2 regions of the Streptococcus oralis genome follow, and region 1 is predicted to be linked to the other one. Evidence: predicted binding sites of a transcription regulator. Region 1 holds the regulator's gene; the other holds the start of a gene.
What was found. Region 1 encodes NrdR, which represses ribonucleotide reductase genes. Its sites were predicted from a motif close to ACACNATATATNGTGT; they were not measured.
Positions count from the first base shown of each region.

Region 2: a site for NrdR is predicted at 2,403-2,418, ahead of nrdH (glutaredoxin-like protein NrdH). Genes of this name have one in related genera too.

Region 1 covers NZ_CP065707.1:1,039,365-1,050,825, reverse strand. Annotated here, with positions in the region: gene der (ribosome biogenesis GTPase Der) at 1-856, opposite strand, end outside; gene I6G42_RS05160 (NADPH-dependent oxidoreductase) at 870-1,583, opposite strand; gene dnaI (primosomal protein DnaI) at 1,580-2,476, opposite strand; gene I6G42_RS05150 (DnaD domain protein) at 2,477-3,640, opposite strand; gene nrdR (transcriptional regulator NrdR) at 3,641-4,114, opposite strand; gene I6G42_RS05140 (GntR family transcriptional regulator) at 4,255-4,620, shown strand; gene I6G42_RS05135 (ABC transporter ATP-binding protein) at 4,625-5,320, shown strand; gene I6G42_RS05130 (hypothetical protein) at 5,336-6,070, shown strand; gene I6G42_RS05125 (LrgB family protein) at 6,102-6,797, opposite strand; gene I6G42_RS05120 (CidA/LrgA family protein) at 6,794-7,168, opposite strand; gene I6G42_RS05115 (MarR family winged helix-turn-helix transcriptional regulator) at 7,365-7,745, shown strand; gene I6G42_RS05110 (DUF4649 family protein) at 7,844-8,065, shown strand; gene trxA (thioredoxin) at 8,081-8,395, shown strand; gene queC (7-cyano-7-deazaguanine synthase QueC) at 8,598-9,251, shown strand; gene queD (6-carboxytetrahydropterin synthase QueD) at 9,251-9,694, shown strand; gene queE (7-carboxy-7-deazaguanine synthase QueE) at 9,687-10,403, shown strand; gene queF (preQ(1) synthase) at 10,422-10,913, shown strand; gene I6G42_RS05080 (MIP/aquaporin family protein) at 11,131-11,461, opposite strand, start outside.
Region 2 covers NZ_CP065707.1:1,488,036-1,499,496, reverse strand. Annotated here, with positions in the region: gene nrdE (class 1b ribonucleoside-diphosphate reductase subunit alpha) at 1-1,991, opposite strand, end outside; gene nrdH (glutaredoxin-like protein NrdH) at 2,073-2,291, opposite strand; gene I6G42_RS07335 (alpha/beta hydrolase family protein) at 2,966-4,186, shown strand; gene I6G42_RS07330 (phosphocarrier protein HPr) at 4,652-4,915, shown strand; gene ptsP (phosphoenolpyruvate--protein phosphotransferase) at 4,921-6,654, shown strand; gene I6G42_RS07320 (pneumococcal-type histidine triad protein) at 6,910-9,447, shown strand; gene I6G42_RS07315 (metal ABC transporter substrate-binding protein) at 9,644-10,561, shown strand; gene I6G42_RS07310 (pneumococcal-type histidine triad protein) at 10,575-11,461, shown strand, end outside.

The sequences.
Region 1 (11,461 bases):
CGGCTTCGTGGGCAAAACCTGCGATACGCTTGTCGTACTCACGAATACCTTCTTCGGCATTGAGGACCATCAAGACCACGTCAGAACGGTCAATGGCACGCATGGCACGCATGACAGAGTATTTCTCAGTATTTTCATAGACTTTACCAGATTTACGCATACCAGCTGTATCAATCATGGTAAACTCTTGACCATCCGCATCTGTAAAATGGGTATCAACGGCATCACGAGTTGTACCAGCAACGGGACTAGCAATCACGCGGTCTTCTCCCAAAATGGCGTTGATCAAACTTGATTTTCCAACGTTAGGACGACCAATCAAGCTAAATTTAATCACGTCTGGATTTTCTTCTTCGACTTCGTGTGGTAGATTTTCCACGATGGCATCAAGCACATCCCCTGTTCCGATACCGTGGACAGACGAAATTGGCAGCGGTTCACCCAAGCCTAGTGCATAGAAATCATAGATGTCATTTCGCATCTCAGGATTGTCAACCTTGTTAACGGCAAGGATAACAGGTTTATGGGTTTTATAGAGTTTGCGAGCTACATACTCATCTGCATCTGTGATTCCTTCTTTTCCAGACACCACAAAGACGATGACATCGGCTTCTTCCATGGCAATTTCTGCTTGGTGCTTGATTTGCTCCATGAAGGGAGCATCGACATCGTCAATCCCTCCAGTATCAATCATACTAAAGGAACGATTGAGCCACTCACCCGTTGCATAGATACGGTCACGTGTCACACCCTCGACATCTTCTACGATTGAAATTCGCTCACCAGCGATCCGATTAAATAGGGTTGATTTCCCAACATTGGGACGTCCCACAATGGCAATAGTTGGTAAGGCCATGTTTTCTCACTTTCTACAATAACTTTTTCTGTTCTAGATTCTTCCGAGTTGAACTAGGTTCGGCTTGACCAAACTGCTCTGCCAAACGTTGACTCCAAGAGGTCTTCGCACGCGCACCAGCATAGTCTGCCTGTACTTTGTCATAGTCCAAAATCGCCGCTACTGGCTGTTCTTGGTATTCCTCTTCAAATACCACTTGGTTCAAAGGCAGTCTTGGTTTGACATCGTGTTGTTGATCTGGCACGCCAAGGGCAATCCCAAAAACAGGGTAGGTATAGTCAGGCAGGTTAAAAAGCTCTGCCACTTCTTCTGACTTGTAGCGGACCAAGCCGATAATAACACCACCATATCCCAGACTCTCAGCAGCAAGCAAGGTATTTTGCCCCGCAAGCGCAGCATCCACAGACGTGATAAGGAGAGCTTCTACTCCTTGGGGTTGGAAAGTGTCCGTATGAAGGTTTGCTCCCTTTTCAGCTCGGTTTAAGTCACCAACAAAGAGCAAAAAGGCTGCTGACTGGCGAATGGCTTCCTGAGGAACCAATTCATATAAGGCATCTTTCTTCTCTTGACTACGTACAAGAATCACAGAATAAGATTGAAAATTTTTCCAAGATGATGCCATTTGCCCAGCAGTCAGAATCTCGTCCAAGTCTGTTTGAGGAATATCTTGCTCCTTAAAACGACGAACTGAAGTATGAGCTTTCATCAGTTTAATGGTTTCTGTCATCGGCGATTTTCTCCTTCTAGTCTTGTCTCCTCAGCCAAATAACGGATTCGTTCCATAACCCGTCTAGCTTCCCAAGTCTCATCATTCCCATTCTTTCCTTTGGCAAAATGTTTTTCCAAATCTTGGAAATTAAAGTTGGAAGTAAAGAAGGTCGGCAAATCTTCCTGCATGCGGTACTGAAGAATGACTTGGAGAATCTCATCACGCACCCAAGGGGTAGACTGTTCTGCACCAATATCATCCAAGACCAAGACTTCTGCTAACTTGATCTCATCCACCAAAGTCTTCACAGATCCTTCACCGATAGCATTTTTTACATCAATGACAAAACTTGGATAGTGGAGAATGGTTGTTGAAGCACCACGTTTTTCAGATAGGTCGTGAGCTAAGGCCGCCATCATGAAACTCTTACCGACACCAAAATCTCCATAAAGATAGAGACCTTTTCGGATACTTGGGTAAAGGTCAACAAAAGAATAGAGTCTCTCAAAAATCGGCAAACGTCCTAAGTCATCTAGGTCAATCTGAGCCAATTTCGCTTTCTTTAGACTTGCTGGTAGATTGATCAACTTGAGACGATTCTTGATAGCTGCCTCTTTTTCAGCCGCGATTAGTTCTGGTGTTTCTTCATAAGACACATCCGCATAACCGTGATTCATGACCAAGATAGGCTTATAGCCACGCGCTATATAGTCGGCATCCCCACGAAGAAACTTATCCCGTTCTGTGATGTATTGATTGAACTTGGAGATGCTACGATTTAACTCCTCTGGACTGAGGGATTCTTTCTGGATAAAAGCCGCTACATCTGGGTCTTTCATAATCTGCTGGACTAGGTCCTGATACTGAAAACGACTTGTCTGACGTTTGATAACGTCACCCACACTTTCCATCTAGTCTCCTCCTTCTTCTAATCGGGCTAACATTTCTTGTTTTTTGCGTTCTAGTTCCAGACGAGTTTCCTCGCTGGTTTGATTTTTATATTCTGGATTACTCCACTTGGGAACATTGGTCTTAGTCGAGCTAGTTTTCGATTTTTGGTCTTCTTGCCCTTTTTGCTGACGCTCTCGAATCCGAAGCACAGCTTCTTCTGCTGTCCGAATTTTTTGATAAGCATAGTCATTTGCGACCTTCATGGCATATTTTTCATTGACATTTGCCGAATCAACCTTGTTAAAAGTTAGAAGTAAGACGATATTGATGACTTCGTCCAACAAGCCTAAAGACGCCATCTGGTGAAGAAGTTCCCGTTCGCTCTGGGTGATGTTCCCCTTACGCGTTTGTTTGATTTCCGCTAAAAATTGTAGGGGAGTTTTGTTTTTGGCTTCCCTGATAATGGTCATTTCTTTGGGGCTAAAGTCCGAAGATACCTGCTTTTGTGCTATCTTTTCACGCATGCGTTTGACTGAAATAACCTGAGCCACCGCTGTCGCCTGGGCTAGTTGATAGGTTTCAAACCAGGTCCATTTTTTTTCATCCGCAATGGCAAACAATTCCAAAACATCTGCCTGCTCGTTTTCAAAACGCAAACCATCCCGAGCCATCAGCCGCTGAAAATGCTCTAAATCAAAATCATTTTTCATCTTGATTTTTGACTCGATTGGTGTCACTTCTTCAGTCAGGGTTGGAAAGACTTGACTCAAAGAAACCGAGAGTACTTCTCCCTCACTTGGAGCCTGCCTCATGGCAGAAACAGCTGTATCACCTATCTTTTTCTCCAAAAGTCTACTATAGACAGAATGATTTAGGAATTCCTGACTGGAAAGGGGAGAATGAAGCTGCAATTCATAGACATCCTCCTTCTGATAAAGGGTCAACAAATCCAAAGCAGATAAGACTTTGAGGGATTGGAGCAAGGTCGGCATGCCAAAGTTTAAGTGGTTGAGGATGTGGGAAAAGAGGTGTTCCTTTTGCCCACCATCCCAAAAGGTAATGGCGTATAGATAGAGGCTCAGTGCCTCCTGACCGATAATCGGGAGGTAGCACTGCACCAGAGAAGAGGTATCTTGCGACACCCGATTATTCTTTAGAAAAGAAAAACGGTCATTTGGCTTCATTTACTTTTCCTTTTTCTTCTTAGAGGACTGGGTGATCTGCTGGAGCAGACTCTCCAACTCACTCACATCCTTAAAGCTACGGTAAACACTGGCAAAACGAACATAGGTAATCTCATCCAGCTCCGCCAATTCTTCCATGACTAAAGAACCAATATATTCACTTTGGATCTCATTCTCACTGCGACTGCGGAGTTTTTGCTCGATACGATTGACCACCATGTTGATTTCATCACTTGACACAGGGCGCTTCTGGGCTGAGCGGATAATCCCATTAAAGATTTTATCTCTCGAAAATTGTTCTCGCGTACCGTCTTTTTTGACGACAACCAGCGTTCTTTCTTCTACTCGTTCATAGGTTGTAAAACGATGCTGACACTCGTCGCACTCACGTCTTCGGCGGATGGTATTTCCTTCTTCGGCTTGTCGACTATCAACAACACTAGACTTGGTAGCCCCACATTTTGGACAACGCATGCATTTCCCTCCTTGTCGTTTCCTTTTCATTATACCATTTTTTGAGCAATTCCCAAAACAATTCTTATTTTTACTTGACAAGTTTTTTGTTTTATTGTATTATTTAATTAGAACAATAAAGAAAAAGAAAGGAGACTATGATGTCCTGGTCATTTGATAATACAAAACCCATTTATTTGCAGATTATGGAAAAAATCAAATTACAGATTGTTTCCCATGAACTGGAACCCAACCAACAGCTCCCAACCGTAAGGGAACTAGCGAGCGAGGCTGGGGTCAATCCCAACACAATTCAGCGTGCCTTGTCTGATCTTGAGCGCGAGGGCTTCGTTTATAGCAAGAGGACTACTGGTCGTTTTGTCACCGAGGACTTAGATCTCATCGTTCAGTCCCGCAAACAGCTTTCTGAGGAGCAACTGAAAAACTTTGTAACGGGTATGCTTCAATTCGGCTATCAAAAAGAAGAACTGCCAAGTGTGCTCAGCGAATACATTAAAGGAGTGTAAAATTATGACATTACTAGCATTTGAAAATGTATCCAAATCCTATGGGGCTACAGCAGCCCTTAACAATATTTCCCTTGAGATTCCCGCTGGAAAAATCGTCGGGCTTCTCGGTCCGAACGGATCTGGGAAAACAACCCTAATCAAACTAATCAATGGCCTCCTTCAACCAGATCAAGGACGTGTCCTTATTAACAACATGGATCCAAGTCCTGCTACCAAGGCCATTGTCTCTTATCTACCAGACACGACTTATCTGAATGAACAGATGAAAATCAAAGAAGCACTGACCTACTTTAAAACTTTCTACCAAGATTTCAATCTTGAGCGGGCTCAGCATCTTTTAGCAGATCTTGGCATTGATGAAAACAGTCGTCTCAAGAAATTGTCAAAAGGAAACAAGGAAAAGGTTCAGCTCATCCTGGTTATGAGCCGTGAAGCTCGTCTCTACGTGCTCGACGAACCGATTGGTGGTGTGGATCCAGCTGCCCGTGACTATATCTTGAACACCATCATCAACAACTACTCACCAACTTCAACTGTTTTGATTTCTACCCACTTGATTTCAGATATTGAGCCGATCTTGGATGAAATCATCTTCCTAAATAATGGAAAAGTTGTCCGTCAAGGAAATGTTGATGATATTCGTTATGAGTCAGGTGAGTCGATTGACCAGCTCTTCCGCCAGGAGTTCAAAGCTTAGTTAAAGGAGATTATTATGTTTTGGAATTTAGTTCGTTATGAATTTAAAAATGTTAACAAATGGTATCTAGCTCTCTACGGTGCTGTGCTTGCAATTTCGGTTTTGATTGGTGCATCCATTTCTGGTATTAGTCAGACCTACACTAGCTATGGTAATGATCCCTACTATCTGTTAGGCTTTCTGATCTTAGTTTTTGGTGGGCTCAGCGTTACTCTCTGGATCGCGACGATCTTTCTAATCGTTCGACGCTTCAAGGGAAGTGTCTACGATCGTCAGGGCTATCTGACATTGACTCTGCCCGTCTCTGAACACCAAATCATCAACGCCAAATTACTGGGTGCTCTCATTTGGTCAATCATAAGCTATATTGTATTTATCTTGAGTATCATTATTATCTTCTCACTCACCCCTGTAGTGAAAGATTTGCCACTCCTCTATCGATTTATCTCTCCTTATCTCGGTTACGGTTGGCTCTACGCCCTCTCTCTTCTGGTCGGTTCAATTACTTGGATTTTATCTATTTACCTTTGTATCTCAATTGGTCAACTATTTAACGAGTATCGTACCGCTATGGGAATTTTAGCCTATATCGTGATTAACATCGTGATTGGCTATATTTCTATCTTCTTCCGAATGGATTATGATTTTAACCTCCTAATTAGCGTTGATATCCTCAAAGATTTCATTCTAGCAATTATCTACTACCTCGGAACCTACTACATCTTGAAAAACAAGGTTAACTTGCAATAAAAAATGCCCAGCTAGAAAGCTGGGTTTTTCTTTAACTCAATATCAAACTGGCTACAATGGGACTGACAAAGACGTAGAGAATACCGGTGACACCGATAGCCAAGCCACCCATGGCGCCTGCTACAGAGCCGTATCGAAAGGCGGTTCCCGTTCCGACTGCGTGGCCTGTTCCTCCAAGGGAAAGCCCGACTGCTACCGGATCATCAATTTTCAACCACTTTAAAAGTGTTGGTCCGATAACACTGGTTAAAATCCCAGTTGCCACTACGACGACCAAGGTCACAGTCGTTAAACCTTGCAATTTTTCTGTGATTCCCACTGCCATGGCGGTTGTCACTGACTTGGGAAAGAGAGAAATGGCTAGGAAAAAGTCCATGCCAAAGATTTTCGCCACTATGGCAGTGAAGCTAGTATTGACAACTACTGCTAGCAGACTACCAAAGAGAATACTCCGAGCATGGTGCTTCATCAAGTGAAAGCTCTTATAAAGCGGAATCCCTAGAGCCACTGTCGATGGGACAATCAAATTATTCAGATAAACCCCACCTTGGTAGTAATCTTGGTAAGAAATACCCGTCACCTTTAGAAAGATGATAATGAAAATAGCTGACAAAAGCAAAGGCGTCGTCAATGGATGGGGAAAACGTCTGTAAATCAACATCCCCACTAGATAAGCTAGTATAGACAATGCAATCCCAAACAGAGGATTGGATACAAATTCGCTCATTTGGCATCTCCTTTCTCATAATCTCCCTCAAACCGTCTCTTGATGAACTGAACCACTAGGGCGATGAGGACAATGTTGATAACAGCCGCAAAAAAGACAATCAAGACGATAGGCAAGAGATAGGGGGCAATCACATCAAACTTTTCCATGATTCCCACTGCTGGTGGCAAAAAGAGAATGGTCATATTAGCCAGCAGAAAATTCCCCACCATATTGACATGCCTGGTCCTTAGCCACTTGAATTGCAGGGCTAGAAAAAGAATAATCAAACCGATAATACTGCCTGGGATAGGCAGATGAAAGAAACTGGAGATTCCCTCTCCGATAAGAGAAATCACAAAGAGAATCATTAATTGAACATATAACTTCATCTCAAACTCCTTGAAATAGAATTCTTGCATACCAGTTTACTCTTTTTTCAGAAAATTTCAAGGAAATATCAAAATTTTTCTTTCTTGCAAGGATTAGCTAAAAGTAGTATAATCATTGCATGCGCAATCATCTTATGTTGCAAAGACAGTCAGTAATGACTCTGCTATTTTTACTTTGAAAAGAAAGGAGAAAGCAATGACCTATTTGGAAAAGTGGTTTGACTACAATCGCCGTCAAAAAGAAATGGAAGCCTTGTTGGAAGAAACTATTGCCCAGCAGAGTGAACAAAGGCTGACCTTAAAAGAGTTTTACCTGCTCTACTATCTGGACCTAGCTGATGAAAAATCTCTACGGCAGATTGACCTGCCAGACAAACTCCATCTCAGCCCGAGCGCTGTTTCTCGAATGGTAGCTCGACTAGAAGAAAAAAACTGCGGTTTACTTAGTCGCAGATGTTGCGATCAGGATAGACGAGCTAGTTTTATCTGCCTGACTGATGAGGGACAAACAGCTCTATCTTACTTGCAAAAAGCCGTCGAAGAAAGACTGGAAACGAGTCTTGACTTCATTTCTTAATCAGATTTTTTAAAAAAAGTTGCGTGCGCAATCATTTTTCTTGACATTCCTCTGTTCAAGGAGTACAATAAAGTCAAGATCGAATAAAGGAGTTTTATATGATCGAAATTACCTACCTAGACGCCAGCAAACAAGAGAGAAGCATGACTTTCGAGTCTTACCAAGACTTTGAACGTTCTCAACATGCCTGCCTCATCGGCGTTGCTGATTACTATACTGTCCAAAAATTAACCTACAATGGTCATGACTTGGACTACCATGGGACTTATGGAGATGTCTTCTTCTATCTCATGAAACAAGATTTAAGCCAATATAACTAAAAAAGGAGAAATACAATGGCAAAAGCAATTACAGATGCAACATTTGAACAAGAAACAAAAGACGGTTTGGTCTTGGTAGACTTCTGGGCAACTTGGTGTGGTCCATGTCGTATGCAAGGACCGATTTTGGATAAATTGTCTGAAGAACTTTCAGAAGATGTCTTGAAAATCGTTAAAATGGACGTAGATGAAAATCCAAACACAGCTCGTGCCTTTGGAATCATGTCTATCCCAACTCTTCTCTTCAAAAAAGACGGCCAAGTGGTAAAACAAGTTGCGGGTGTTCATACTGCGGAACAAATCAAGGCCATCGTTGCTGAATTGAGTTAATCACACTAGAGACCAAGTGCTTTATTTGGTCTCTTTTTTCTTGCCCTTTGCCATTTTTCAAAAAATATGCTAGACTGTAGGTAGAATATTACGATGTTTGGGACATGCCATCGCTAAAAAAAACCTCTACTTGGTATTTTTTAGCTCCCCTCAAGGGAGCTTTTTGCGTGCTCTGAACATGTCCCATTTTAGAAGGAGTACTATGAAACGTCAATCAGCCTTGGTCGTCTTTAGTGGGGGTCAAGATTCCACAACCTGCCTCTTTTGGGCTAAAAAACACTATGAAACAGTCGAAGCTGTCACCTTTGCCTACGGCCAACGCCATCATCTCGAAATTCAAGTTGCCGAAGAAATCGCTAAGGAACAAGGCATTCGTCATCACATCTTGGATATGTCTCTACTGGGACAAATCACTGAAAATGCCTTGACTTCTGATCTGGAAATCGAGCAAAAAGAGGGAGAGATTCCCAATACCTTTGTTGACGGTCGCAACCACCTCTTTCTGTCCTTTGCGGCAGTTCTTGCTAAGCAACGGGACATTAAAGACATCGTGACAGGTGTCTGCGAGACAGATTTCTCAGGCTACCCTGATTGTCGGGATGTCTTTGTCAAATCCCTTAATGTTACGCTCAACCTTGCCATGGATTACGACTTTGTTATCCAAACACCTCTCATGTGGCTGGACAAGACTGAAACTTGGGAATTAGCCGACCAACTCGGTGCCTTTAACTATGTTCGTGAAAAGACCTTGACCTGCTACAATGGGATTATCGGAAGTGGCTGTGGAGATTGCCCAGCCTGCCACCTACGTCAACATGGACTAGATGTTTATCTCTCACAGAAAGGAGAGGGCTAATGTTTTTTGCTCCCAAAGAAATCAAACAGGAAACTGGGGAATCTCTTGTCTACAATCCTCACAGAACCTTGGTATCAAAAGAGTTTACTTTCGACGCTGCCCACCACCTCTTTCACTATGAGGGAAAATGCAAGTCTTTGCACGGCCACACCTATCATCTGCAAGTTGCTATCAGTGGATTTTTAGATGAACGTGGCATGACCTACGATTTCGGAGATATCAAAGCGATCTACAAGAACTACTTAGAACCCCACTTGGATCATCGCTATCTCAATGAAACCCTGCCTTATATGAATACAACCGCTGAAAATATGGTTTACTGGATTTTTCAAACCATGAGTCAAGAGTTGCCAGATGAGCGTGATCTCCGTATGGAGTACGTTCGCCTCTATGAGACTCCGACTGCCTTTGCGGAGTTTAGACGGGAGTGGTTAGATGACTAAGGAACGTGTCCTCAAACTACCAGTTCTGGAAATCTTTGGCCCAACATTTCAAGGTGAAGGCCGTGCTATTGGGCAGAAAACCATGTTTGTCCGTACTGCTGGTTGCGACTACCATTGCGACTGGTGCGACTCTGCCTTTACTTGGGATGGTTCTGAAAAGCCAACTCGCATGACCGCTGATGAAGTCATTGCTGCGTTAGATAAATTGGGAAGCTACGACTACGTTACCCTGTCTGGGGGAAATCCTGCTATCCTAGCAGCCAACATGGCTCAACTGGTCACCAAGCTCAAGGAACGCGGTGTAACTCTAGCTGTTGAGACCCAGGGCTCCCGCTGGCAAAATTGGTTAAAAGACATCGACCAGGTCACCCTGAGCCCCAAACCTCCTTCATCCAAGATGGAAGTCAACTTTGAGACCTTGGACTTTATCGTTTCCCAACTGGACCCAGACAAGGTCACCTTTAAAATCCCTGTCTTTGATGATGCCGATTTGGCCTTTGCTAAAGGGATTCAAGAACGCTACCAACCAGATGTTCTCTTCTTATCAGCAGGAAATCCCGAGCCCAAGGCTACAGGCAATATTGTCCAAGACCAACTAGACCGCCTCAAAGAACTCTGGGAACGCATCGCTGCTGACGATAGCTGGGGAAATGTCCGCGTCCTTCCCCAACTCCATACCCTCCTCTACGATAACCAACGCGGTGTTTAAAATTAGAAAGAAAAAATCATGTCACAACAAGAAGAAATGAAAAATCTAAGCCTCCTCGGCAACAAAGAAACCAACTACATTTTCGAGTATCAACCCGAAGTCCTCGAATCCTTTGACAATCGTCATGTGGAAAATGACTACTTCATCAAGTTCAACTGCCCCGAATTTACTTCCCTTTGCCCAATCACTGCTCAGCCAGACTTTGCGACGATTTATATTTCCTACATTCCTGACAAGCTCTGCGTCGAGTCAAAATCCCTCAAACTCTACCTCTTTAGCTATCGAAATCATGGGGATTTTCACGAAAACTGTATCAACACCATCGGGAAAGACTTGGTCAATCTACTAGACCCTCGCTATTTGGAGGTATGGGGAAAATTCACTCCACGTGGGGGCATTTCAATCGACCCTTACTACAACTACGGTAGACCTGGAACCAAGTATGAAGGCTTGGCAGAACAGCGTCTCTTCCAACACGACCTTTATCCAGAGAAAATTGACAACCGTTAAACTCATACTCAATGAAAATCAAAGAGCAAACTAGGAAGCTAGCCGCAGGTTGCTCAAAGCACTGCTTTGAGGTTATAGATAAGACTGACGAAGTCAGCTCAAAACACTGTTTTGAGGTTGCAGATGGACGCTGATGTGGTTTGAATAGATTTTCGAAAAGTATAATACGAAAAAGCCCTGTTCCTCAAACTGAGGAGCAAGGCTTTTTGAGTTTCAATTATTCTTCTGTTCCAAGGAAGCTTTTCGCAACAAGGGCTGCAAGAACGCCACCAACGATTGGGGCAAGGATAAAAATCCATACTTGTTGAAGGGCTGCGCCACCTACCAAGACAGCAGGTGCCAAGCTGCGAGCTGGGTTAACTGAAAGTCCAGTAATGTTCAAGCCCACAAGGATCATGGCCATCAATGACAAACCAATCACCAAACCAGCGATTGCGCCATTGCCCTTGCTTGCTGATGTTACAGTCATGATAACTAGGACAAACAAGAAAGTTGCGATGACTTCAAACAAGAAACCGCCAAAGACAGTGACACCGTTTGCCAAGGCA
Region 2 (11,461 bases), 450 kb from region 1:
GGAATGTCGCTACGCATGAAGAGAGTGAGTGAAAGTCCTTGGTCCACGTGTTCAGTTGCAGCCGCGTAAACATCAATCACCTTACGCATATCCATGTCGTAGGCAGAAGTGTAGTAAGGAATCGTTTCTGTTGACAAACCTGCAGCAGGATAGTAGATCTTACCGATTTTCTTCTCTTGGCGTTCTTCGATACGTTGCGTAATCGGGTGGATAGAAGCCGAAACATCATTAATGTAGCTGATAGAACCATTTGGCGCTACAGCAAGACGGTTTTGGTGGTAAAGACCATCTGCTTGAACCTTTTCGCGAAGTTCAGCCCAGTCAGCAGCGCTTGGAATAAAGACATCTTTAAAGAGTTCTTTAACACGGTCTGATTTTGGAACAAATTCGCCAGTTACATACTTATCGAAGTAGCTTCCGTTAGCATAGTCTGATTTTTCAAAGTTGTGGAAGGTGATACCACGTTCGCGCGCAATATTGTTTGACTCCACCAAGGTCCAGTAGTTCATAAGCATAAAGTAGATGCTTGTAAATTCAATTGACTCAGGAGATCCGTATTCGATGAGTTGTTGGGCAAGGTAACTATGAAGTCCCATGGCACCAAGGCCAAAGGTGTGAGCCAAACTGTTTCCGTGGTCGATAGTAGGAACAGCTACTATGTGTGAACTATCTGTAACGAAAGTCAAAGCACGAACCATAGCACGGATAGAACGACCAAAGTCTGGTGAGGTCATCATGTTGACCACGTTTGTTGATCCAAGGTTACATGAAACGTCCGTTCCCATTTGAAGGAATTCCTGAGCATCGTTGATCAAGCTTGGTTCTTGAACTTGAAGAATCTCAGAACACAAGTTACTCATGATAATCTTACCATCAACTGGATTTGCACGGTTAGCCGTATCAATGTTGACTACATAAGGGTAACCAGACTCTTGTTGCAATTTAGAGATTTCAGTTTCCAAATCACGCGCTTTGATTTTTGTCTTGCGGATATTTGGATTTGCAACCAATTCATCGTATTTCTCAGTGATGTCGATGTAGTTGAACGGCACACCATATTCAAGCTCTACAGAGTATGGGCTAAAGAGATACATTTCTTCATTTTTTCGAGCCAATTCGTAGAATTTATCGGGTACTACAACACCGAGTGAAAGGGTCTTAACCCGAACTTTTTCATCAGCATTTTCTTTCTTGGTTGAAAGGAAAGCGATGATGTCAGGGTGAAAGACGTTGAGGTAGACAACCCCAGCACCTTGACGTTGCCCGAGTTGGTTTGAGTAAGAGAAGCTGTCTTCAAAAAGCTTCATAACTGGTACGACACCAGAAGCAGCACCTTCATAACCTTTGATAGGAGCTCCGGCTTCACGAAGGTTGCTGAGGGAAATTCCCACACCACCACCGATACGTGAAAGTTGAAGAGCTGAGTTGATGGAACGTCCGATAGAGTTCATATCATCAGTCACCTGAATCAAGAAACAGGATACCAACTCCCCACGACGAGCACGTCCAGCATTCAAGAAGGAAGGAGTAGCAGGTTGGTAGCGTTGGTGGATGATTTCATTGGCAATATCAGTCGCAATCGCCTCATCACCGTCAGCGAAATAAAGCGCATTAAAGAAGACGCGGTCTTCCATGCTTTCAAGGTAATATTCACCGTCATTAGTTTTCAAGGCGTACTGATTGTAAAACTTGTAGGCAGCCATGAATGATTTGAATTGGAAGTTTTGATCCTTGATAAATTGATGCAATTCTTCCAAAAACTCTGGACGGTACTTCTTGAGAAATGCAGTTTCGATATAGTTATGTTCAATGAGGTAGTTGATTTTATCAGTGATTGAATCAAAAACCATGGTATTTGGAACCACATTTTCTTTAAAGAAGGCATCCAAGGCATCCTTATCTTTATGAAGCATGATTTGTCCATTAACAGGACGGTTGATTTCGTTATTGAGACGGAAGTAAGTTACGTCCTCAAGATGTTTTAATCCCATAAAATTTCCCTTATCTAATTACAAAAGAAAGGCTTCTAAGTTAGCCCTAGAAGCGAGTTTCTTCTGGATGATGTACTAAGATTATGCTAATTGTTTCAGTTTTCCTGGTTGGAAGCCTGAAAAGACTTCAGTTGGTGTTTGGATAACAGGAGCAGCACTGAAACCGAGCTCTTTAACTTGATCGATATACTCAGGTTGCTCGTCGAGATTGATCTCACGATAAGCGACATTGTTGCTATCCAAGAAACGTTTGGTCATTTTACATTGTACACAATTATTTTTAGAATAAACCGTTACCATTTCGTAACTCCTCATAAAATTTGATTACTTTCTTAGTATATCAGAAAAAAAAACTTTGTCAAACTTTTTAAACTAAATCTTGTGCCTAAAAGTTACAGTTTTAAAATTAAAATACAAGATATAGTGGTTTTTGAAAGAAGTTGAAAATAGCAAAAATCGTAAGAGCATGAATAAGTTTAGCGGAGACAATGCTTTAACAAAACTGAAACTGTAATATTAATGAAAAAAAGAAAGTCTCTGCACAAGATGTCCCTATATTTTGTATTAAAATATTTAAAAGATAACTAAAATGAAGATGTTAGATTATACTGCATTCATCCAAATAGATTATGAATTTCGTATTCTTGATAGAGAGTATATAACTGTAATTTTTGGGAAGTATTCGCTTTATGTGGTATACTAGTAGTGACCATAGAACTTATAGATAGGAATAAATTTAAAAATGAAGCTATGAAAAGAGTTTATAGCGATTACGATATTTAGGTATATAGACTATTTAAAAAATATAAAAGACAGTAGATGAGTTAGATAAATGTTGAATATGCAAAAACTATTAGAATAGAGTTATTCACTTTAGAAACTTATACTTACTGTGGAAATATATAGTATAATGTTGTTAGGGAAATAGGATTAATAGATTAATAAATGAAAGAATGCAAATCAGGAGGTGCGTAGTGAAAGAAAACGAGGTTATTTTAAAACGGCAATCTACTCGCGTATTTTTTAAGAATGGGGATACGGATTTTTTCTTTAATTGGTTGCTAGGAATCGGTGAAGTTTTTGGCTTCTCTCATGGAGAGCTGTATTATCTTGCTCAAAAGTTAGGTAATTCACCAAAACCTGATGACTGGAAAAATGAGTTTTTATCACATGTGAACTATCTTGAACAAAAGGTTAGTAATTTAGGTTTGAGTGAACAAACAAAGGCGCAGTATTATCTCGCACAGACCTACTCACTTCGATCGGCAATCCAGTTTACTGATCCATTTTCTGCCGAATACTTACCTATCGTTTGTCAAATGGAGAAGGCGTTCTCTAGTGCAATTCATTCACTAGGTACACCGATTGAAAAACTAACTATTGCTTATCAGGATTCCTACTTGCCTGGTTATTATCTTCATAGCGGTGATAATTGCCCAACGCTGATTATGATCGGTGGAGGTGATACTTATCGCGAAGATTTATTTTATTTTGCAGGATATCCTGGATGGATACGAAATTATAATGTTTTAATGGTTGATCTTCCTGGTCAAGGGAGCAATCCTAGTAGAGGGCTAATCTTTGGTGTGGATGCCTCTATTCCAATTTCATTATGCATAGACTGGTTGGAAAATAGAAATCCTAAACTAAATTATTTAGCCATTTATGGTGTCAGCGGAGGGGGATATTTTACCGCACAAGCTGTCGAAAAGGATCCAAGAATTCATGCTTGGATTGCTAGTACCCCTATTTACGACGTTGCAGAGCTCTTCAGAAAAGAATTCGGATCAAGTTTGAAAGCACCTAGTTGGTTAATAAATGCCATTTTAAAATTAGCTGGAAATTTGAATGAATCAGCAAATTTGAATCTTAAAAAGTATGCATGGCAGTTTGGTACTTCTGATTTTAAGAGTGCTATTGATGATGTATTTAACTATGCAAAGATTGTAGATTATCAAAAAATTCAATGCCCATGCCTGTTTATCATGGGAAAGGGTGAGGGTGCTGAACTGCAGCATCAAACTAAGGTAATTTATGAATCACTTAAATCTAAAAATCAACAAACTAAACTTCAAGTATTTGAGGCGGAAAGTGGTGCGGACGCTCATTGCCAAGTCAATAATTTAAGACTCGCCCATAATGTCGTTTTTGATTGGTTGGATACTTTATTTGAATGGAATCAATCAAAGTTTTAGTTCTACTTATACTATTTAGATATATCTACATTTTTACTGTTAGGTGCTACAAGCCTATTTTACTTTAAGTAGCAAATTGAATAAATTCTCTACTGTTGATGGTAAGAGTAGGTTTTAGAATTTCAGTATTTGATGAAGTCTTTTCAAATAATAGGTTGGCTGAGTTATATTAATTATAACTAAATAGTATTATTTTTTTCATTATTTACTAGGATTGTCTTCTGATTGATATTAAGAGAAAATAGCTTTGAAAATTGAATTTTGATGATAACATTTTTGAACAATTAGTGTTTAGATATGCTATTTAATTGCTAGAGTGCTCATTATAATAGAAAAAGAAGTAATTTCATTTTCAGTAAAAGTCCATAAAATACTTGAAAAATTATCTTGAAGATGATATAATACAGTCTTGTAAGGGTTATCACATATAACTCAAAAAGAAAACACTTAAAGGAGAGTCAAACTATGGCTTCTAAAGATTTCCACGTAGTGGCAGAAACAGGTATTCACGCACGTCCAGCAACATTGTTGGTTCAAACAGCTAGCAAATTTGCTTCAGATATCACTCTTGAGTACAAAGGTAAATCAGTAAACCTTAAATCTATCATGGGTGTCATGAGTCTTGGTGTTGGCCAAGGTGCTGACGTTACAATTTCAGCTGAAGGTGCAGATGCTGACGACGCAATCGCTGCTATCACTGAAACTATGGAAAAAGAAGGATTGGCATAAGGAAAATGACAGAAATGCTTAAAGGAATCGCAGCATCTGACGGTGTTGCAGTTGCAAAAGCATATCTACTCGTTCAACCGGATTTGTCATTTGAGACTGTTACAGTCGAAGATACAAACGCAGAAGAAGCTCGCCTTGATGTCGCTCTACAAGCATCACAAGACGAGCTTTCTGTTATTCGTGAGAAAGCAGTAGGTACGCTAGGGGAAGAAGCAGCTCAAGTTTTTGACGCTCACTTAATGGTTCTTGCTGACCCAGAAATGATTAGCCAAATCAAGGAAACAATCCGTGCGAAGAAAGTGAATGCAGAAGCAGGTCTGAAAGAAGTGACAGACATGTTTATCACTATCTTTGAGGGCATGGAAGACAACCCATACATGCAAGAACGTGCAGCGGATATCCGCGACGTGACAAAACGTGTATTGGCAAACCTCCTTGGTAAAAAATTGCCAAACCCAGCTTCTATCAATGAAGAAGTGATCGTCATTGCACATGACTTGACTCCTTCTGATACAGCTCAATTGGACAAAAACTTTGTTAAAGCTTTTGTAACCAACATCGGTGGACGTACAAGCCACTCAGCTATCATGGCACGTACACTTGAAATTGCAGCAGTATTGGGGACAAACAACATCACTGAAATCGTTAAAGATGGTGACATTCTTGCCGTTAACGGTATCACTGGTGAAGTGATTATCAACCCAACTGATGAGCAAGCGGCAGAATTCAAGGCTGCTGGTGAAGCTTATGCGAAGCAAAAAGCTGAATGGGCACTTTTGAAAGATGCTAAAACAGTAACTGCTGATGGCAAACACTTTGAATTGGCTGCCAATATTGGTACTCCAAAAGACGTTGAAGGTGTCAATGCCAACGGTGCCGAAGCTGTAGGTCTTTACCGTACAGAGTTCTTGTACATGGATTCTCAAGACTTCCCAACAGAAGACGAGCAGTACGAAGCTTACAAGGCTGTACTTGAAGGAATGAACGGTAAACCTGTTGTCGTTCGTACAATGGATATCGGTGGAGATAAGGAACTTCCTTACTTTGATATGCCTCACGAAATGAACCCATTCCTTGGATTCCGTGCCCTTCGTATCTCTATTTCTGAAACTGGAGATGCTATGTTCCGTACACAAATCCGCGCCCTTCTTCGTGCGTCTGTTCACGGTCAATTGCGTATCATGTTCCCAATGGTTGCGCTCTTGAAAGAATTCCGTGCAGCGAAAGCAGTCTTTGACGAAGAAAAAGCAAACCTTCTTGCTGAAGGTGTTGCAGTTGCGGATAATATCCAAGTTGGTATCATGATCGAGATTCCTGCAGCGGCTATGCTTGCAGACCAATTTGCTAAAGAAGTTGACTTCTTCTCAATTGGTACAAACGACTTGATCCAATACACAATGGCAGCAGACCGTATGAACGAGCAAGTTTCATACCTTTACCAACCATATAACCCATCAATCCTACGCTTGATCAACAATGTTATCAAAGCAGCTCACGCTGAAGGTAAATGGGCTGGTATGTGTGGTGAGATGGCTGGTGACCAACAAGCTGTTCCACTCCTTGTCGGAATGGGCTTGGATGAGTTCTCTATGTCAGCAACATCTGTACTTCGTACACGTAGCTTGATGAAGAAACTTGACACAGCTAAGATGGAAGAGTACGCAAACCGTGCCCTTACAGAATGCTCAACAATGGAAGAAGTTCTTGAACTTCAAAAAGAATACGTTAATTTTGATTAATTGAAAAGCCCTTGCAACTAAGTTGCAGGGACTTTTTTTGATATTTTTAAAAGAATTTTCAAGCTAATCTTTCTTATATAAAGTCCAATCTTGAGAAAATTGTGGTCAGAATAAAAAAGTACTTAACTGGTTCATAAAATTCTTGACAAGCTGCAAATTTAGGAGTAAACTATTAACCAGTTAAGTACTAGAGAGGAGTTTCTGCAATTTAGAAATGAATTGCAACTAGAAATATCAAAAAGAAAGAGAGTTTCGATGAAAATTAATAAAAAATACCTAGCTGGTTCTGCGGCAGCTTTGATGTTAAGTGTCTGTTCTTATGAATTGGGACTGTATCAAGCCAGAACGGTCAAGGAAAATAATCGTGTTTCCTATATAGATGGAAAACAGGGTGCGCAAAAAACGGAGGATCTAACTCCTGATGAGGTCAGTAAAAAAGAAGGCATTAATGCCGAACAAATCGTCATCAAGATAACTGATCAAGGTTATGTCACTTCACATGGAGACCACTATCATTATTACAATGGGAAGGTCCCTTATGATGCTATCATCAGTGAAGAGTTGCTGATGAAGGATCCAAACTACCAGCTCAAGGACGAAGATATTGTCAGTGAAATCAAGGGTGGTTATGTAATCAAGGTGGACGGAAAATACTATGTTTACCTTAAGGATGCAGCCCATGCGGATAATGTCCGTACAAAAGAAGAAATCAATCGGCAAAAACAAGAGCATAGTCAGCATCGTGAAGGAGGAACTTCAGCAAACGATGGTGCGGTAGCCTTGGCACGTTCACAGGGACGCTACACCACAGATGATGGTTATATCTTTAATGCCTCTGATATCATTGAAGATACTGGCGATGCTTATATCGTTCCTCATGGCAATCATTACCATTACATTCCTAAGAGTGAGTTATCAGCCAGCGAATTGGCTGCCGCAGAAGCCTTTCTATCTGGTAGAAGTGGTCAATCAAACACTGCTACTTATCGCCGTACCAACAACAGTACCAGCAGCGATGTAGATAGATGGACCCCATCCTATAATAATCAAGGTAGTGGCTATACGAACACAAACACGGCTAACAACAGTAACAGTAGCGACGATAGCCAAGCAAGTCAAAGTGATGACATTGATAGTCTTTTAAGACAGCTCTACAAACTGCCTTTGAGCCAAAGACATGTGGAATCTGATGGCCTTGTTTTCGACCCAGCGCAAATCATAAGTCGAACAGCTAGAGGTGTAGCTGTACCTCATGGGAACCATTACCATTTCATCCCTTATTCACAGATGTCTGAATTGGAAGAACGAATCGCTCGCATCATCCCGCTTCGCTATCGTTCAAATCATTGGGTGCCGGATACAAGACCAGAACAACCAAGTCCACAACCGACTCCGGAACCTAGTCCAAGCCCGCAACCTGCACCAAATCCTCAACCATCTCCAAGCAATCCAATTGACGAAAAATTGGTCAAACAGGCGGTTCGAAAAGTAGCTAATGGCTATGTATTTGAGGAAAATGGAACATCTCGTTATATTCCTGCCAAGGAATTATCAGATGAAACTACTGCAGCCATTGATAGTAAGCTAGCCAAGCAAGAAAGTTTAGCTCATAAGCTCGGAGCTAAGAAAACCAATCTCCCATCTGGTGATCGAGGATTTTACAATAAGGCTCATGATTTTCTAGCAAGAATTCATCAGGACTTACTTGATAATAAAGGTCGTAAAGTTGATTTTGACGCTTTGGATAAACTGTTGGAACGTTTAAATGATGAAAGCAGTGATAAAGTTAAGTTGGTCGAAGATATACTTGCATTTCTAGCACCGATTCGTCATCCAGAACGTCTAGGAAAACCAAATGCGCAAATAGCTTACACAGATGATGAGATTCAAGTAGCCAAGTTGGCAGGCAAGTATACAACAGAAGATGGCTATATCTTTGATCCTCGTGATATCACCAGTGATGAGGGGGATGCCTATGTAACTCCGCATATGACCCACAGTCATTGGATTAAGAAAGATAGTTTGTCTGAAGCTGAAAGAGCAGCGGCCCATGCTTATGCTAAAGAGAAAGGTTTGACTCCTCCTTCAACAGACCATCAGAATCCAGGAAATACGGAGGCTAAAGGAGCAGAAGCTATCTACAACCGCGTGAAAGCAGCTAAGAAGGTGCCGCTTGATCGTATGCCTTACAATCTCCAACATACCGTGGAAGTTAAAAACGGTAGTTTAATCATTCCTCATTATGATCATTACCATAACATCAAATTTGAGTGGTTTGACGAAGGACTTTATGAGGCACCTAAGGGGTATAGTCTAGAAGATCTCTTTGCGACTGTCAAGTACTATGTCGAACATCCAAACGAACGTCCGCATTCAGATAGTGGTTGGGGAAATGCAAGTGACCATGTTCAAAGAAACCAAAATGGCCAAGCTGATACCAATCAAACGGAAAAATCAAACGAGGAGAAACCTCAGACAGACAAACCTGAGGAAGAAAATCCACGCGAAGAAAAACCGCAAAGCGAGAAACCAGAATCTCCAAAACCAACTGAGGAGCCGGAAGAAGAATCACCAGAGGAAGCAGAAGAACCTCAGGTCGAGACTGAAAAGGTTGAAGCGAAGTTGAGAGAGGCTGAAGAGTTACTTGCAAAGATCCAAGACCCCATTATCAAGTCCAATGCCAAAGAAACTCTCACTGGCTTAAAAAATAACCTGCTATTTGGTGCTCAGGACAACAATACCATTATGGCTGAAGTTGAAAAGTTGTTGGCATTGTTAAAGGAGAGCAACTAAACCTACCCCAATTTTCTAACTCCTAAAAACAGGATAGGAGAGCTAGAAAAGATAAAATCGAAAAATGAGAGCAGAATGTAAGTTCTAGTTCTCATTTTTTTCATGAAAATATGCAAAATATCTTGACATATAGTGTAAATAAAGATAAACTATTTACTAGTTAATTAAACGGTTAAATACTAGTTAAGGAGTAATGATGAAAAAAAGAACATTTCTATTATTAATGGCAGGTCTGTTGGTTTTTGTCTTAGGAGCATGTAGCCAAAAAGAAAAACAAGAAGCAAAAGGGATGAAGATTGTAACAAGTTTTTACCCAATCTATGCCATGGTAAAAGAGGTATCAGGTGATTTGAATGATGTTCGGATGATTCAGTCAAGTAGTGGAATTCACTCATATGAACCTTCAGCGAATGACATTGCTGCCATCTATGATGCGGATGTCTTTGTCTACCACTCTCATACGCTCGAATCTTGGGCTGGAAGTCTAGATCCTAACTTGAAAAACTCAAAAGTTAAGGTTTTAGAAGCTTCTGAAGGAATGACGTTGGAGCGTGTTCCAGGTTTGGAAGATGTAGAAGCTGGTGACGGTATTGATGAAAAAACACTCTATGACCCACATACTTGGTTAGATCCTGAAAAAGCAGGAGAAGAAGCGCAGATTATTGCAGATAAGTTGTCTGAATTAGATAGTTCTAATAAGGAAACATATCAAAAAAATGCCAAGAAATTTATCGCTAAAGCCCAAGAATTGACTAAGAAATACCAGCCTATTTTTGAAAAAGCGAGTCAAAAGACTTTTGTTACGCAACACACAGCCTTTTCTTATCTCGCTAAGCGATTTGGACTTAATCAACTTGGTATTGCAGGTATCTCTCCCGAACAAGAGCCAAGTCCGAGACAGTTGACAGAAATCCAAGAATTTGTCAAAACCTACAAGGTTAAAACTATCTTTACTGAGAGCAACGCTTCTTCTAAAGTTGCTGAAACCTTGGTCAAATCAACAGGAGTTAGTCTAAAGACACTCAATCCTTTAGAAGCAGATCCTGAAAATGACAAAACATACTTAGAAAATCTAGAAGAAAATATGAATGTTCTTGCAGAAGAATTAAAATGAGGAGATGATGAAAATGAAGAAGAAATACCTTGTAGCAGGATCGGCTCTAGTCCTTTCCTTAAGTCTTTGTATCTATGCATTGAACCAACATCAGGTAGAAGGAAACAAAGATAATAACCGTGTGTCTTATATTGATGGGAAGCAAGACTCTCAAAAAACAGAGACCAAGACACCAGATCAAGTTAGCAAAAAAGAAGATATTCAGGCAGAACAAATTGTTGTGAAAATTACCGATCAAGGTTATGTGACTTCACACGGTGATCATTTCCATTATTACAATGGTAAAGTTCCTTTTGACGCGATTTTCAGCGAAGAACTGTTGATGAAAGATGCTAATTATCAACTGAAAGATGCTGATATTGTCAACGAAATCAAAGGTGGCTACATTATCAAGGTGGATGGCAAGTATTATGTCTACCTTAAAGATGCGGCTCATGCTAATAATGTTCGTACGAAGGACGAAATTGAGCGCCAAAAACAAGGTCATACTCACGATGTACCAACTTCTAACAGTGCAGTGGCGCTTGCTCAATCGCAAGGACGCTATACCACCGATGATGGTTACATCTTTAATCCATCTGATATTATAGAGGATACTGGAGATGCTTATATTGTCCCTCATGGTGGACATTACCACTATATTCCAAAGAGTTCCTTGTCTGCTAGTGAATTGGCTGCGGCCCAAGCCTACCTCTCTGGAACTAGAAAACAAGAAAGTGTGACTGACTATCGTCCTAGTTCAAACGAGACTGGTCAAACTAGCAATCTTAGTCAAGAAGCTGAAAGACCAAGCACTCAAGCGGAGAGTCTTCAGAGTCTATTGCAACAGCTCTATTCTCTTCCACGTACTCAACGTTATGCTGAATCAGATGGATTGATTTTTGACCCTGCTAAGATTTC